Regions from separate parts of the Pseudoalteromonas sp. Isolate6 genome, predicted to be linked through region 2. Evidence: predicted binding sites of a transcription regulator. Region 2 holds the regulator's gene; each other region holds the start of a gene.

Region 1 (4,372 bases), on a different contig from region 2:
TATTCGTCTAGAATTACCGGTTTACGTTATTGGCGATGACACTAAAGGGCTTGAGATAGTCAACGAATCCGAGGAAATCGAATCTTTCTTCTTTAAAGATGAAGTTATCTCAGACCCTGAAGCCATTTTGGGATATATGATCAATGACTTTGATGACAGAGCCGAGACGCCATTTTGGACCGCGTATCGCAGTTATGTCGGCGAAGCGAACGACTCCTGGCATACTCCGGGTCACAGCGGCGGTTCGAGCTTTAGAAACTCTCCTTATATCAAAGATTTTTATCAATTCTATGGCCGTAATGTATTTGTCGGAGACTTGTCTGTATCGGTTGATTCGCTAGGTTCACTGTCAGACAGCACCAATACCATTGGCCGCGCTCAGGAATCTGCAGCGGCAACGTTTGAGGTTAAACGCACCTACTTTGTAACTAATGGATCGTCCACCTCGAATAAAATCATTTTGCAAACCCTACTTCGCAAAGGCGATAAGGTGATCATCGACCGCAACTGTCATAAGTCAGTGCACTACGGCATTTTGCAATCGGCCAGTTTCCCTATCTATTTATCGAGTATTTTAAATCCAAAATATGGCATATTCGCACCGCCCTCACTGGCTGATATCAAGCAAGCGATAGAACAAAATACCGATGCAAAACTACTGGTGCTCACAGGCTGTACCTATGATGGTTTGCTGAGCGACCTGAAACAAGTCGTAGAATTTGCCCATCAGCATGGCATCAAAGTCTTTATTGATGAAGCTTGGTTTGCTTACTCGCTATTTCACCCTAGCTTGCGCCATTATTCCGCCATTCATGCAGGTGCAGATTATGTCACTCATTCGGCGCATAAAGTCGTATCGGCATTTTCGCAGGCGTCTTATATCCATATTAACGACCCTGATTTTGATGCTGATTTTTTCCGTGAGATTTACAGTATCTACGCCAGCACCTCGCCCAAATACCAGCTTATTGCGTCTTTGGATGTGTGCCAAAAGCAGTTGGAGATGGAAGGCTATAAGTTACTCAATGCGCTGCTGAACCATGTTGCAGAGTTTAAACAGCAGATGTCCTCGCTCAAACATATTAAAGTGCTTGATAAGCAAGATTTTATGAACATATTCCCACATTTTAGTGGCGATAATATGGGTCATGATCCACTTAAAATCCTCATCGATATTAGTGAACTTCCATACTCATTAAAGGATATTCATAAGTTTCTGCTGGACGAAATTGGGCTGGAGATTGAGAAATACACCCACAGTACTATCTTAGTCTTACTAACCTTGGGTGGTACACGCTCAAAGATCATTCGCTTATACAATGCCTTAAAGAAGCTTGATGGCGGCAAGGTAAAACTATCGAAGTCAACGCGACGCTCGCGCTTGCCTGAGAATTTACCCGCAATTGACCTTGCTTGTATTCCTAGCGATGCCTTCTACGGCGAGCGTGAATCTGTGCCTATTAGCAAGAGCAACAACCGTATTTGTGCAGGTTTAGTCACCCCGTATCCTCCGGGTATTCCGCTTTTGGTGCCGGGTCAACATATTACCCAAGAGCATATTGAATATCTCAAGGAACTGGCAGGGCAAGGATTGACCATTCAAGGTAGTTTTGATGGTGAGATCTACGTGCTGAAAGAAGACAAATAACGCGAGCTAATACCATTATCCAGTACTAGGCAGCCCTCCTGTAAGATATCGCTGCCTAGTATAAACAACTTAAAGCACTTTATTTTTCTCTCCCTATCCCAAATACTTATTAACCGATTTAATGTTAACTACCCACTAATTCAAGCACTCTTTTGGCACAGCTATTGCTTATAAAATCACAGATGTCATTTTTTTGATTTGGAGTTTTGTATGGAATTTGCGTTGCTTGCTATTTTGGCTCTAGTGGTCGTTGCTTCCATTGTCGCTTCTAAGTACACCGATGTGGGTGGCAATCCTTATCCGTTTAATCGTAAAGAATCAGTTTTTACTACCGTTGAAGCATCGTTTCTACATTTATTGGAACGTGCTGTTGGCGATAGATATAAAATCGTAAGCCGCATTAAACTCATTGATGTGATTGAGTGCAAACCGGGGATCTCTCCAAAAGCACGTCGTGCCGCGGTAACTAAAGCTAAGAACAAACAGCTGGATTATGTCTTGGTAGATAAAGAGACACTGAAAATTGTTGCCGCTGTTGATTTAGTTAACAACGCCAATAAAAACGGCCATAAAGCACAAAAAGATTGGTTTGTCAGTGGCGCTCTGGAATCTGCGGGTATTCCACACATTCGCATGAAAATCAAAAGTGGCTACCAAAGTGCTGAGGTTCGTGCGGCAATCCTATTCAAGCTTGGCCAAAAAGTGGAGATGCCAAAGAAAACCAGAAACCGCACCTACAAACCTGCGGTACTGTCACCTTCACAGGCAAAAGCACAGTCAACTCAGTTGGCAGAAATCTAGCAAAACGGGCGTCAGCCCGTTTTTTGTTTTACCTATCAAAACCCCTTTCGTATAATAAAAGCAATTTTGACACTGGGGCGTTCCCCACCACAAATTAGGAATCTTTTGATGAAAGTAGGCATTATCGGCGCAATGGAGCAAGAAGTTACCATTTTGCGTAACACCATGGAAAACCCGCAAACATTGACCAAAGGTGGCTTTACTTTTTACACCGGCAAACTGGCTGGTCTTGACGTAACGCTTGTACAGTCTGGCATTGGTAAAGTGGCAGCGACGGTTGCGACAACTTTGCTTATCGACAACTTTGCGCCTGATTGCGTGATCAACACGGGTTCTGCTGGTGGTTTTGAGCCTTCACTAAACGTCGGCGATGTGGTTATTTCAAATGAAGTACGTCATCACGATGTTGATGTTACTGCATTTGGCTATGAAATTGGTCAAGTTCCACAAATGCCTGCTGCGTTCACTTCGCATGCAAAATTAGTTGAGGCAGCAGAGCAAAGCGTACATGAACTTGAAGGCATTCAAACTATGGTTGGCTTGATCTGTACGGGTGACTCATTTATGTGCGATCCGGTACGCATCGACAAGGCGCGTGCAGACTTCCCTACTATGTTAGCAGTAGAAATGGAAGGCGCAGCAATTGCGCAGGCTTGTCATTCTTTAAACACGCCATTTGTTGTGATCCGCTCGCTATCTGATATCGCCGGCAAAGAATCACCGCAATCATTCGAGGAGTATCTAGAAGTCGCTTCGGTTAACTCTTCTAAAATGGTGATGGCACTACTTAATAAGCTGGATAAGGTTACGCTTTAGTGCTCGACAGCTTGCTTCAGGCCCATGAGGGCCTGATCATCTTCTTACTGGCGATTTTTGCCAGCCTAGGGGTAAGGTTATCAACACTTTATCACCCTAATCTTATTCTTAGCCTTGTTTTTAAAGCCATTGCCGAAAGAGTTTATCGCCCCAAAGCGGCTTCTAGTTATCAACTATTATCAGGCACACTGGGATTCTTCCTCCCTATATTAACCATCACCGTATTAACTTATGCGATTATTAGCTTTGCTTTTTATCCTAATTGGCTCGGTGGGCTGGTGTTGTTTTTATGCTTAGATATTAGCCATGAAAGCCGTGCTAAGCGTATTTCCGCGCTGATAAAATCAAAGCAAAAAGTAACCGCAAGAGCGGTGTTGCAAGGAATGGTAGCAAGAGATGTCGAGAAGCTAACAGAGCTTGGTATTTGTAAAGCCGCCATAGATAGCACCGCATTAAATACCCTGCGCCATTTTTTTGTCATTGCTGTACTGTATCTAGCAGCAGGCCCCTATCTCGCGCTATTTTATAAGCTATTACTGCTATGCGACCATGCATGGCGGCAAGTAATGCCCCCCTCAACCCGTTTTATGGCAAGCCTTTCCCGCGTAATTTGGCTTATAGAGTTTATGCCTATTCGGTTGTTAATTACCTGCTTTTCGTTGCTACTTAGACCGAAGCAAACTTGGCACTACATTAAATACTACGGCCGTCACTTTAGCCAAACAAATACGGGATGGGCACTGAGCTTTTTTGCCGCAAATTTACATACGCAGCTCGCAGGGCCACGTTTTTATTTTGGCGAACGTTATGATGTGATGCGGGTGGGTGCAAAAGCGCAGCCCTCTGCTGAACATATTCAGCATTTGCTTGGACTACTCAATCAAATGCGCTGGCTATTTATTGCCACTTCCGCCTTACTACTCGTGATTATAAATTTTGCTAGCTTAATGTTGTAACAACCACAAAAAAGGCCAGTAAAGCACTGACCTCTTCGGCTATAACAAGTAGATTAGCTTGTTTAGTTTACTGTTACTTTCGCAAACTTACGCTTACCTACTTGGTAGATTTCGCAAGAACCTTTAGTAACTTCTAATTTGGTATCCGTTA
Region 2 (4,372 bases):
GGTAACAATTAATGAGCGAGCTCAAAGCAACGGGTTTAGCAAAGAGTTATAAAGGTCGTGAAGTCGTCAAGAATGTTGGCTTAAGTGTCCAAGCTGGCAGTATTGTAGGTTTGTTAGGCCCAAATGGCGCAGGTAAAACCACTACTTTTTACATGATAGTAGGATTAGTACCAAGCGATAAAGGTTTTATTCAGATTGATGGCGAAGACATCACTTTACTACCGATGCATAGCCGCGCGCGACTTGGCATTGGCTATCTTCCGCAAGAGTCTTCAATCTTTAGAAAGCTCACGGTCTATCAAAATTTAATGGCGATTTTAGAAACTCGAAAAGACTTAACTAAAGTTGAAAGAGAGGCTGAGCTAAATGAGTTATTAGATGAATTTAATATTCAACATATTCGCGATTCACAGGGTATGGCATTATCGGGAGGCGAAAGAAGACGGGTAGAAATTGCTCGCGCTTTAGCCGCTAATCCCAAGTTTATCCTGTTAGATGAACCTTTTGCTGGTGTTGATCCAATTTCGGTGTTAGATATAAAGACAATCATAGAGCACCTAAAAAACCGCGGTATCGGTGTATTAATCACCGATCACAACGTAAGAGAAACACTAGACGTATGTGAAAAGGCCTACATCGTTTCACATGGTGAGTTAATCGCTGCAGGCACGCCAGAACATGTTTTGGCAGATCAAACCGTAAGAGATGTCTACCTAGGCGAACAATTCAAGCTATAGTTAAGACGTAGTATTAATAACTGTTAAAAAGGATTGTTAGAGATACATGAGGCAATCATTACAGCTGCGCATGGGGCAGCAACTTACAATGACTCCACAACTGCAACAAGCTATTCGCTTGCTGCAGCTTAGTACATTGGATCTGCAACAGGAAATACAAGAAGCATTAGACAGCAATCCATTATTGGAAGTGGAAGAAGGTGATAATACTGACGGCGAAAATGCTGACCAACACGGCCAAGAAAAGAGCAGCACTGAAGATAATCAAAATTCAGGCGATGAAGCATCGGTTAGTGACTATGAGATAGACTCAGATACCGCCATGAGCAAAGACACGGTGAGCGATGATCTCGCCATGGATGTCACTTGGGACGAGTATATGAGCGCAGCTCCAGCCGCCAGCTCAGGTCCACTCCCTGATGACGATAATGTTTATCAAGGGGAAACCTCTGAATCTCTCCATGATTATCTCATGTGGCAACTTGAGTTGACCCCATTTAGTCCAACAGATAGAGCTATTGCGATTGCGATTATTGAAGCGGTCGACCTGTCAGGCATTTTAACACTCTCTTGCGAAGACATTTTAGAGAGCATTAATGACGAAGATAGCGAAGAGCCTATTGAGCTAGATGAAGTCGAAGCCGTACTCAAACGTATTCAGCTTTTTGACCCTGTTGGTATCGCTGCGCGTAGTTTACAAGAATGCTTATGTATTCAGCTAAACCAATTCGCCCCAGATACGCCATGGATTGCCGAAACGAAAATGATCCTGACAGAGCATATTGATTTGCTTGCCAGCCGTGACTATCGAACTTTGGCTAAGAAAACGCGCCTTAAAGAAGCCGATCTCAAAGAGGTGATGACGCTAATTCATAGTCTTAACCCAAAGCCTGCGGCAAGCATTATTCATGAAGAACCTGAGTATGTGATCCCTGATGTATCGGTGAAAAAAGTAAAAGGTCGTTGGGTCGTAGAGCTAAACCCTGATGCTATGCCTAAAATAAGAGTAAACGATCACTACGCTGCGATGTCTAGAACGGCGAAATCCAGTACGGATAGTCAGTTTATTCGCTCTCATTTACAAGAAGCAAAATGGTTTATTAAAAGCTTAGAAAGCCGAAATGATACTTTATTAAAAGTTACCAATTGCATTGTGCAACAACAACAGGCATTCTTTGAACATGGCCCCGAAGCAATGCGCCCTATGGTGCTAAATGATGTTGCTGAAATGGTTGAGATGCATGAGTCCACAATTTCCCGTGTGACAACACAAAAATATATGCATACACCTCGGGGAATATTTGAGCTGAAGTATTTCTTCTCTAGCCATGTAAGTACAGAAAATGGAGGTGAGTGCTCTTCCACAGCAATTAGGGCACTTATCAAAAAGCTGATAGCTGCAGAAAATACCGCGAAGCCATTGAGTGACAGCAAAATTGCAGATATCTTAGCTGAGCAAGGAATTAAGGTAGCGAGACGCACGATTGCAAAATATCGTGAATCCCTGGCCATTCCACCGTCAAATCAGCGTAAAAGTTTGATATAAGACGTAAAACCCAAGAAGGAAAAATGCTTATGCAACTAAATCTAACTGGTCGCCATGTAGAAATTACTGACTCATTAAGAGACTATGTCACCAACAAGTTTGCGAAGCTAGAAAGGCACTTTGATCATATCAATAACGTGCATGTGATCCTAGATGTCGAGAAGCTAGTACAAAAAGCAGAAGCAACATTACACGTAAACGGCGGCGAACTATTTGCATCAACAGAGCATCAAGATATGTATGCCGCAATTGATGGCCTTATCAACAAGCTAGATCGTCAAGTTATTAAACACAAAGAGAAGCTCACTCGACACTAAGATGAAATTAAGTGAATTAGTGAACAAGGACTGCAGTAAAGCTGCGGTCCTTTTTAATAGCAAAAAACGTATTTTAGAATACATCAGCGAACTGGCTCATAGTCAAATTCCAAATACCAGTCAGCATGCTATCTTGGACGCTTTAATGGCGCGAGAGAAATTAGGTAGCACTGGGATTGGTAAAGGCATTGCTATTCCTCATGGACGACTTGAAGGGTTAGATAAAATCCTTGCAATGGTACTTGTCAGTGAGCAAGGGATCCAGTTTGAAGCCATAGATAAGCAGCCGGTCGATATTTTTGTCGCATTCATCGTACCTGAAGGTGATAATCAACAGCACCTGAAGACCTTAGCGGCGATTGCTGATACACTCCAAGACAAGTCTTTTTGCAAAATGCTTAGGCAAGCAAAAAGTGATGATGAGTTATATGCAGTGATCCAAGGTGAATTTGATGAGTGATGAAGAAAAAGGACTCGAGCTTATCATTATCAGTGGCCGATCTGGCTCTGGTAAATCTGTAGCGCTTCGAGTATTGGAAGATTTGGGCTACTATTGTGTAGATAATATTCCAGTCAACTTACTGCCCTCTTTAGTCCGTAGTGTTTCCGACAATTATAATAAAATTGCAGTGAGCATTGATGTTAGAAACTTGCCTAAAGAACAAGACGAGTTTAATGACATTCTTGAGTACTTACCAGGCTTCGCCAAACCTACCCTGTTTTATTTAGACAGTGACGATCAAACCCTGATAAAACGTTTCTCAGAAACACGCCGTTTGCACCCGCTTTCACTGCATAACCTCCCATTAGATGTTGCAATTAAGAAAGAACGAGAATTATTAGATGTATTGATCACTCGCGCCGACTTCCTCATTGATACTACAGGCCTGAGCGTTCATCAACTTGCTGAAGATATTCGCGAAAAAATCTTAGGTAAAAAAGACAAACAACTCATTATTACCTTTGAATCTTTCGGCTTTAAACACGGTATTCCAAAACAAGCGGATTACGTTTTTGATGCGCGCTTTTTACCCAATCCACATTGGGAACCTGAGCTTAAGCCGCTCACGGGCCTAGATCAGCCAGTCAAAGACTATTTGTCGAGTCACAGCATAGTGCAAAAGTTTACTTGGCAAATTCAAACCTTTGTACAAACTTGGTTACCACACTTAGAACGTAACAATCGCAGCTATCTAACAATCGCAATAGGATGCACTGGAGGGCAGCACCGTTCGGTATACCTCGCACAAACCATAGGCGAGCGTTTTGCTAAAACCCACCCTAACGTCAAAATTCGTCATCGTGAGCAAGAGGGTTAAATGTTAGAAGATACGTTTTTAATCCAGAACAAGCTAGGTCTGCATGCCCGAGCTGCGACGGTTCTTGCTCAATTAGCTACCCAATTTGATGCCGAAGTGACCTTATATCAAGGAGACAAAAGCGCAGCTGCTGATAGCGTTCTAGCACTGCTGTTACTTGAAAGTAGCCAAGGCAAAGAGGTACGAGTTGTCTGCGAAGGCCCTGATGCTCAATATGCATTAGATGCCATTGGTGGACTGATAGAAAATAAGTTTAATGAATCCGAATAACCGCCGGTAAAACAATAAGGCCTGATTCATTTACTCCCTGCTAATCTCCCCCTCCTCCGTAACCAAAGTGGTCTAATAAGTCTCTCATAATTAAGCGTAAACCTTGGTAGTTCCCAGTAAACTGAGTTACACTGTAATACCAATTTAGGTTTCTTTCGTGCGGTAAAGTTAGTTACCGAGGTA
Region 3 (4,372 bases), on a different contig from region 2:
GTAAAAACCGCAGAGCTTGAAGAACAGCAGCTGTCAGAAAGAGTACAACTACAGCAAACACGTATAGAACAGCTAAAGCTATTACATTCAGAAGATTTAACCATCTCGCAAGAACTGATCAACCAAGCTCAGTCTCTTTTCGCCCGGTTAAAAGAAAGAGAAGCGAAACTAACAGTCCGAGCAGGTACAGAAGGTGTGTTGCAACGGCTCGCAGTTGAACTTGGACAAAGTGTTGTAGCCGGCCAAGAACTTGCTCAAGTTGGCAGTACCAACGACCTTCAAGCACTGGTTAGAGTATCTCAGTCTAAAGCAGAACAAATTCTGGTAGGTCAATTTGCTATGGTCAATACACGCCGCGAACAAGTCCCTGCAAAAGTCACAAGGATCAGCCCGCAAGTACAAGAGGGCACCATTGAAGTCGAGCTCACTTTTGTCAATGGCGTTCCAGATTCTGCGCGTCCTGAACTTAACGTAGATGCGCAAATTAGCACACATCAGTTGAAGAACGCACTGTATGTTGAGCGTCCAAGTAACACCCAATCACACAGCCAGCAAACGCTCTTTGTGTTAAACAATGACATCGCAACCCCTCAGTTAGTGTCATTTGGTATTGATGCAGGCAAATTTTTGCAAATTGAAAGCGGTGTCACCCCAAATCAGCAAATCATACTCTCTGATACAAGTACTTATAAAAACGCTAAACAAGTACGGATCATTCAATAATAAATCATCATTAGGATACGATTATGAAAGAAACTATTTTAACCATGTCAGGGATCACCAAAGTTTTTAGTACCGAAGAAATGGAAACTCACGCATTGCGTGGGATTGACTTGGAAATATATAAGGGCGATTTCGTGTCAATTTGTGGCCCTTCTGGATGCGGTAAATCTACCCTGCTGTCAATACTTGGCCTGTTAGACATGCCAACAGATGGTAGCTATAAAATTGAAGATCTTGAGGTTAGCCAATTAACTTTAGCGGCGGCTGCACATATTCGAAACGAAAAAATTGGCTTTATCTTTCAGTCATTTAACTTAATTGATGAGCTGACAGTATACGATAATATCGCGCTGCCATTACGTTATCGTAAAAACCCAATGAGCAATGCCGATATTGATCACGCAGTAATGAGCTGTCTGACAAAAGTAGATATGGCACACCGCGCAAAACATCGCCCAAACCAGCTTTCAGGTGGGCAACAGCAAAGGATTGCTATTGCCCGCGCACTCGTCGGTAACCCCGCATTACTGCTTGTTGACGAACCTACAGGTAACCTTGACTCAAAAAATGGTGATGCCGTTATGGACATGTTGAAAACGCTAAACCTAGAAGGGACGACATTATGTATGGTGACGCACGACCCTAGATATGCCGATATGGCGACACGCAAACTACACCTTCTAGATGGCAAAATACTAGCCCCTCAATCACACACTAACGCCAACGCAGTCGTTGACACGTTCTAGTCCATGATGGAAACGAGGAAAGTAATATGCTTGTCAAAGACATGAGTGCCAGTCTGTACTCTCTGAGTAAAGTAAAAGTATTTACCATCACGATTATCTCTACGCTAGCACTCACACTAGGTACGCTCGTGGCGATGTTTAATTTAAACTTTACTATTCTCTCTGCGCCGTTGCCTTACCCCAATGCAGAGCAGCTTTACGTTTCAAAAGCAGTGCACTATATCAAGGATAGGGTGGAGTTTGATGATTTCACTCCGATACCTATGCTGCTTGAGATCTATGAAAATGAAAAAACGCCGGAGTCGCAAACCGCCCTATTTGGCTATTCCGAAGAGGTGATTAGAAGTAAAGTTGAAACGCCACAAGTCAATACCACTTACATCACCCCTGAATTTATGCCGATGCTAGGATTTACTTTTCACTTAGGTCGTGGACCGAGCGCAGACGAAGGCCTTAATTCAATGCAGCCAGTCGCGGTATTGTCCTATCAAGCTTGGCAAAAATATTAGCCGCCAGCGGGGTTGTTACTAAGCCCGCATTATACTCGCTGAGAAGTAACTAGCTTCGATAAAATTAACTCCCTGAAGGCAGGGCGCCTCCCTCAAGGCGCCTTGCTTTTTTTATTAAAACACGACCCCTGATCCCAGCTATCGAATTAAATTAATTTTTGCTTTGTTGCGCTTCATAATCTATACCAATACTCCAAACACTTACTCGAAGATAAAGTGACTATCACAGGGAATTGCTTGCACCAATATTGCGCACCATCATGAAACATTTACGCACCAAATTAGTGCAACAAGCTAATCCTTAAATTTCCCAAAAGTTAAAAATCAATATTTATCAAAAACTTAAAAATATGGCACAGATCAAGCTTACTTGTGTGCAATTGCAGTACATTGCAGCAAAAAATAACCCAACGAGTCGGAGGACACATGTCACAATCGGTTTTAGATTTTATTAAAGAGCACGACGTAAAATTTGTCGATTTACGTTTCACAGATACAAAAGGTAAAGAACAACACGTATCGATCCCACATCATCAAGCCGATGAAGACTTCTTTGAAGACGGCAAAATGTTTGACGGCTCATCTATCGCTGGTTGGAAAGGCATCAACGAATCCGACATGGTACTTATGCCTGACGCAGAAAGTGTCAAGCTAGACCCATTCGCAGAAGAAACAACACTTATCGTTCGTTGTGACGTAGTTGAACCAAACACACACCAAGGCTACGAGCGTGACCCACGTTCAGTAGCTAAACGCGCTGAAGAGTTCATGCGTTTAACGGGTATTGCAGACACCGTATTATTCGGTCCAGAGCCAGAGTTTTTCTTGTTTGACGATGTTAAGTACAAAACTGATATGTCTGGTTCAATGTACAAAATCGATTCAGAAGAAGCGTCTTGGAATTCAGACAAAGACTACGAAGGTGGTAACACAGGTCACCGTCCTGGCGTAAAAGGTGGTTACTTCCCAGTAGCACCGGTAGATTCGTCTAATGATTGGCGTGCAGCTACTTGTTTAGTACTTGAAGAGATGGGCCACGTTGTTGAAGCACACCACCACGAAGTAGCAACTGCTGGTCAAAATGAGATTGCGACTCGCTTTAATACTATGGTAACTAAAGCAGACGAAATCCAAGAGATGAAGTACGTTATCCACAACATGGCGCACCTATACGGTAAAACAGCAACCTTTATGCCTAAGCCAATCGTTGGTGATAACGGCTCAGGTATGCACTGCCACCAATCACTTGCTAAAGACGGCAAAAACATCTTCGCAGGCGACAAGTACGGCGGTCTATCTGAAGAAGCGCTTTACTACATTGGTGGTATCATTAAGCATGCTAAAGCAATCAATGCATTCACTAACCCAGCAACAAACTCTTATAAGCGTCTAGTACCAGGGTTTGAAGCGCCAGTTATGCTTGCATACTCAGCACGTAACCGCTCAGCATCAATCCGAATCCCTGTGATCCCATCAGAGAAAGGTCGTCGTATCGAAGTACGCTTCCCAGATCCTGCGGCTAACCCATACCTAGCTTTCGCAGCGCAGTTGATGGCAGGTCTTGACGGTATCCGCAACAAGATCCACCCTGGTGATGCAATGGATAAAGATTTGTACGACCTACCAGCAGAAGAAGCAGCAGAAATCCCAACGGTTGCTGCATCACTTGATGAAGCGCTTGCTTCTCTAGATGCTGACCGTGAGTTCTTAACTCAAGGTGGCGTATTCACTGATGACCTAATCGATGCATATATCGCACTTAAGTCGAAAGAAGTTGAAAAATTAAACATGACAACTCACCCAGTTGAGTTCGAAATGTATTACAGCGTTTAATCGCTATCCAACTACTGCGCTCAGTGCTGCGGTATTGAGCTTGTAGAGCCAAAACTCGTTATGCGTTTCTGGCACTCTTAATCATATGTGTTCTCAAGCCCGTAATTACGGGCTTTTTTGATGAAATTCAAAAACTTAAATAAAGTCCATTTTATGTTATCATTATGGGAATTATTCATTTGTAACTCGCAATTCCAGCTGCTCTATACTAAAGTATGAACAGTGGTTTACTGTGGAGAGTTGTGGTGCGTCAGTGGTTTCTTATAATGTCGGTTAGCATGACGCTAGCCCTAACAAGCATTGATGCTGCAGCAGAATCCAATCCAAAAATCTATCGCTGGAAAGACAAAAATGGCCATTGGGTTTATTCGGATGTCCCACGACTTGGATCAAAAGAAGTCAAACTTAACGCTAACGCCTTAACCATGCCAAGTGTTGATACCCAAATCCTCGAGCAAGTTGATACCGCGCCAACTATCCGATATACAGCCAAAATCACTTCTCCAGAGCATGAACAGACAATCCGCGACAATAGTGGCAGCGTATACGTGACGGGCACAG
Region 4 (4,372 bases), on a different contig from region 2:
TCTAAGCAATATATTGGCTGAAGGTCAAAGGCTATCCCATAGCGCGGATCCTAACTCATGTCTTGATGAATTAAAAATAAGCAAACCTGACCTGATTATTTTAGATGTGCTAATGGCTGATGGTGCTGGATTTTCTGTTTTAGAAAGTCTAAAAAGGGATGCGGGTACTTACGGTATTCCGGTTGTCGTGATTTCAGGTAGTGTGAGCTTTAAGGATGAAGCAAGAGGCTTAGAGTTAGGCGCGGTAGATTATATAACCAAACCGTTTAATCCGCTGATTGTGAAAGCCAGAATCAAAAATCATTTAGCGATAAAAAAGAAAAATGATCTGTTAGAAAAGCTAGCCTCTATAGATGGCTTAACAGAGTTACCCAATCGCAGGTATTTAGATGAAGCCATGAACTCAGCATTAGAGAGCGCAAAAGCCGATGGCAGTGCGTTTACTGTTATGCTGGTTGAGGTGGATTATTTTAAAACGTTTAATGAGCACTATGGCTATATGCATGGCGATGATTGTTTATTTAAGGTTGCCAAAGCGCTAGAAGAAGCCGCAACCCAGCGCTCCTTATTTATTGGCCGTTTCGATGGTACTCGCTTTGCTTTGGTGCTAACTCAGCATAATATCGACGTCATTAATGAGATAGCAGAAGCACTGCATACCTCGGTCAATGCTTTAAAAATCCCCCACATTGCTTCTCCAATATGTGCGCATGTGAGCGTTAGCATCGGTGCGGCTCATATTGAAACTCATTGTAGCAGTGAGCTTGGTGAACTAATAAAAATGGCTGATAATGCTCTTGCTGTTGCACAGAAACAACAAAGTACGGTATTTATTAATGCATTATAACCATCTAAAGTCATATGCAGGGGCAAGTGCGCATCTGTATTCGAACAAGAAGTGCACCGCATAAAGCTTGGCTATGCTCGTGCTTTATAGACCTTTAACCGATATTTAGTGCCTTTTAGTGCGGTGTTAGGCTTATTCTATGAACATACAACGTAAGATAATTTGGGTGGATTGCATAGCGGCCATATCCGTGGGATTAATCGTATTGCTTTTCCACTCAATGATTGGTGCGATCTACCATATACCTGAACAAACCATTATCTTTATCGCAGTATCAAATCTGTTGTATGGCTGGTACTCATTTAGCCTTGCCATTCAAAAGTCGAGGAGCATAAAACGTTTGCAGCTTTTGGTGTTCGGCAATCTTTTTTGGGCGTTAGTCTGTGTTGGAGTGGTTGTTCAGTATTTTAACGTTGCAAGTCTAATTGGTATTGCTTTTATTGTTTGTGAAGCTATGTTTGTCATCATGCTTGCCTATTTCGAGTGGAAGTATAGATATGAGCTTGTATCAAAGGACGGCTCAGCTTAATAGGCTGGTTTATTAAAATTTGGCAGGGTTTCGTTTTTAACTTATGAAGATGACGGGAAAATAAGGAGCTTGCCGCACAACTGCACGCGAGTTTACCCACCGTCCTTGGTGCGATAAAGTCTTACTGAATTTGTTTTAGTGCGTTGTCGCCAAAGCCAATCAATTGGTTGTTTTTGAATACCAATGGCGTGCACTCATCTTTTGTTACTTTGCCGTCCGAGTGTTTGCTGTTGGTCGCATAGTATAGCACTTGATAGTTGTCGCCGCCTTTTGACACCAACTCGCTAAAGTCAGGGGTTGCAAACATGTCTTTTACTGATGAGTAAGATGCGCCCATTTCAAGGTTGGCAATCTTTTCACGATTTTTACGCTGTTTATGTTCCCAGTTAGATGAATTGTATTCAGAAGCCCAACCGTGCTCTACTTCACCGTCGGATACAGCAACGATACAGCCTGATAATAGAGTAGAGCTAAGCGCAGCCACTAACATTAATTTTTTCATTGTTGTTTTCCTTTTTAATTTTGTTGCTGAGCAAATAATGCAAACAGCCATTTATTTTTGCTTGAATTATCACAAGGGTTGCAAACTCTTTGCCAACTAATAAAGTCTATAAATATCAATTTGTTGTTGATTTTTAATCAGTTCTTGGTTGATGATTTTCACTAACATTTAGCGAGAACACTCACTAAAGCAACAACCTAGACCACTTGGTTTCTCGTTGTGCCGGCCACAAAACTTTCAATATTAATGGCAATTTCGCCGACTAAACGTTCGATGGCCTCTTTACTTGCCCATGCCGTATGCGGTGTCAAAAGCAAGTTCTCACCTAGGTATTGAACGAGTGGATTGCATGCTTGTGCCGGCTCTTGTGTGAGGACATCCACAGCAGCCCCTGCTATTTGCTTGTTAGTTAGTGCATCCACCAACGCTTGCTCGTTGACTATTCCGCCTCTTGCTGTGTTGATAAGATAAGCATGATTTGGAAGTAGGGCGAACTCAGCGCTCGCAATCAGGTTTTCAGTTTCAGCGGTAAGTGGGCAGTGAATAGATACAATATCCGCAATACGCAGTGCTTCTTCAAAAGCCACGCGTCCTGCTCTAACCTTGGTTACACCTCTACGTTCAGCGATAATTACTTGAGCCCCAAATGCTTGCGCGACTTTTGCGACGGCTTCTCCTAATGTTCCGTGGCCTATGATCACAAAATTTTTGCCCGAAATTTCGTTGATGCTGTAGTCCAAGCGACAAAACATGTCACTTTGTTGCCAAAGTCCTGCTTGGCAGTCTTGCTGATAACGATGAATATTTGTCATTAAGTTACCAAGCATAGTAAAGGTGTGCTGCACCACAGAGGGAGTTGAGTAACCTGCCACATTAGTGACCGTAATTTGATGGGCTTTTGCGGCTGCTAAATCGATGTTGTTTACGCCTGTGGCCGCAACACAAATCAGGCGTAATTGCGGTAACGCCGCGATTATTTCTTCATTTAACTTCACTTTATTGGTGACGATTACCGCTGCATTTTTACAGCGTGTGATGATTTCATCACTGGATGTGGTGTCGTAAGACGTTAATGTGCCTAACTTGGCAATGGGAGAAAGATCGGTTCCTGCAAGGGTTTTAGCGTCTAATACCACTATTTGCATTATTTTTATCCTTTTCTTGACTTTGGAGTTAACTCTAAGGTTTATACTTGTGATGTCGACTAGGATAATCTTCAGGACTTGGGAGTGTAAAGTGGTAAAGATTGGTGAGCTGGCAAAGCGGCTTAACGTATCAACTGACACGTTAAGGTATTACGAAGCAAACGATCTCCTACACCCTTGCACAAGGAGCGAGGGCGGGTATCGGTTGTTTGATGAGCAAAGTGAAAAGCAAATGCGTTTTATTCTTCGCGCGAAGGAAGTGGGGTTCAGCCTTAAAGAAGTGCAAGACTTGCTGAAGATAAAGTTTGAAAAGCATCAGCACAGTTGCGAAGAAGTGAAAACGCTGACTATCACTAAACGGGATTTAGTGAGAGCGCGGATCGCTGAGTTACAAAAATTTGAACAATCGTTATCGACGCTAGCAGAGCAATGCTGCGGCGGTAAGGAAGCGGCAGTGAGCTGCTCGATTTTAACGGCCTTGGAGGCTATCGATGAATGAACTGATAGTAAATTTTTGGCAGCTATTTTTAGTATCTGCCCCGTGGTTACTGCTTGGCCTAATATTGGCCGGGTTACTTAATGTATTTATTCCAAAAGATTTGTTGCAAAAGCATTTAGGGAAAGAAGGGTTTTGGACGACGATAAAGGCTGCGCTGATTGGGGCGCCTATGCCGCTGTGCTCTTGCGGGGTTATCCCTGCTGCGGTGGGACTGAGAAGAGCGGGGGGCTCAAAAAGTGCGACGACCGCATTTTTAGTCTCAACGCCTGAAACTGGAGTAGACTCTATCTCGGTTTCCTATGTGCTACTGGGTCCTTTTATGGCAGTAATTAGGCCAATTGCGGCCGTGGTTAGCGCAATTACAGCAGGGCTGCTCGTTGGCAGTGAAAAAGACGATAAGCCTGGATCGCTAAAACACCCTAATACCTCAGATAAACCAAGCGCGACTAGCGGCTGTTGTGACGCTAATCATCACTCAGAGCCAAAGCCTACTGAAAAGCATCACGGCCATGATAGTTGTTGCGCCAGCGCAAAAGTGGAAACCGCAAAAGTAAGCGCAAGCTGCTGTGCGCCTGCTGGCCCGCAATTAGCAACAGCAGGGGCGAATATGTCTTGTTGTGATACTACGGAGCCTGCCGTAACCAGTTGTTGCGATTCTTCATCAGCTACGGCAAGCTGTTGTGAGCCAGCCCCCGTACCTGAAAACCAAGGGGTTTTTGGTAAAATTGTAGAAGCTGTTAAGTTCAGCTGTAATCAATTATTGTCCGACACCGCGGTTTGGCTACTTATTGGTTTATTCTTTGCTGCGTTAGTACAAACCTTTGTCCCTGAGTCTTTCTTATCTCAGTGG

What was found. The regulator sigma-54, encoded in region 2, starts transcription at its own class of promoters, with help from an activator protein. The targets are predictions, from matches to a motif close to GTTGGCACGNNNNTNGNNT.
Region 1: L1D50_RS15380 (DUF2726 domain-containing protein) is a predicted target of sigma-54. The motif match lies at 1,800-1,818, and genes of this name have one in related genera.
Region 3: glnA (glutamate--ammonia ligase) is a predicted target of sigma-54. The motif match lies at 2,328-2,346, and genes of this name have one in related genera.
Region 4: L1D50_RS06080 (DUF3192 domain-containing protein) is a predicted target of sigma-54. The motif match lies at 1,957-1,975, and genes of this name have one in related genera.

What each region holds. Positions count from the first base shown of each region.
Region 1 is NZ_JAKEVK010000122.1:8,646-13,017, reverse strand. It holds gene L1D50_RS15385 (aminotransferase class V-fold PLP-dependent enzyme) at 1-1,648, shown strand, start outside; gene L1D50_RS15380 (DUF2726 domain-containing protein) at 1,859-2,449, shown strand; gene mtnN (5'-methylthioadenosine/S-adenosylhomocysteine nucleosidase) at 2,558-3,265, shown strand; gene L1D50_RS15370 (cobalamin biosynthesis protein) at 3,265-4,221, shown strand; gene tyrS (tyrosine--tRNA ligase) at 4,284-4,372, opposite strand, start outside.
Region 2 is NZ_JAKEVK010000017.1:14,124-18,495, forward strand. It holds gene lptA (lipopolysaccharide transport periplasmic protein LptA) at 1-12, shown strand, start outside; gene lptB (LPS export ABC transporter ATP-binding protein) at 12-737, shown strand; gene L1D50_RS04140 (RNA polymerase factor sigma-54) at 784-2,283, shown strand; gene hpf (ribosome hibernation promoting factor) at 2,313-2,600, shown strand; gene ptsN (PTS IIA-like nitrogen regulatory protein PtsN) at 2,602-3,060, shown strand; gene rapZ (RNase adapter RapZ) at 3,053-3,919, shown strand; gene L1D50_RS04160 (HPr family phosphocarrier protein) at 3,920-4,189, shown strand.
Region 3 is NZ_JAKEVK010000011.1:30,760-35,131, forward strand. It holds gene L1D50_RS02925 (HlyD family efflux transporter periplasmic adaptor subunit) at 1-723, shown strand, start outside; gene L1D50_RS02930 (ABC transporter ATP-binding protein) at 747-1,469, shown strand; gene L1D50_RS02935 (hypothetical protein) at 1,496-1,978, shown strand; gene glnA (glutamate--ammonia ligase) at 2,405-3,811, shown strand; gene L1D50_RS02945 (DUF4124 domain-containing protein) at 4,078-4,372, shown strand, end outside.
Region 4 is NZ_JAKEVK010000026.1:30,889-35,260, forward strand. It holds gene L1D50_RS06070 (diguanylate cyclase) at 1-847, shown strand, start outside; gene L1D50_RS06075 (hypothetical protein) at 987-1,376, shown strand; gene L1D50_RS06080 (DUF3192 domain-containing protein) at 1,498-1,878, opposite strand; gene L1D50_RS06085 (D-2-hydroxyacid dehydrogenase) at 2,076-3,023, opposite strand; gene zntR (Zn(2+)-responsive transcriptional regulator) at 3,115-3,522, shown strand; gene L1D50_RS06095 (SO_0444 family Cu/Zn efflux transporter) at 3,515-4,372, shown strand, end outside.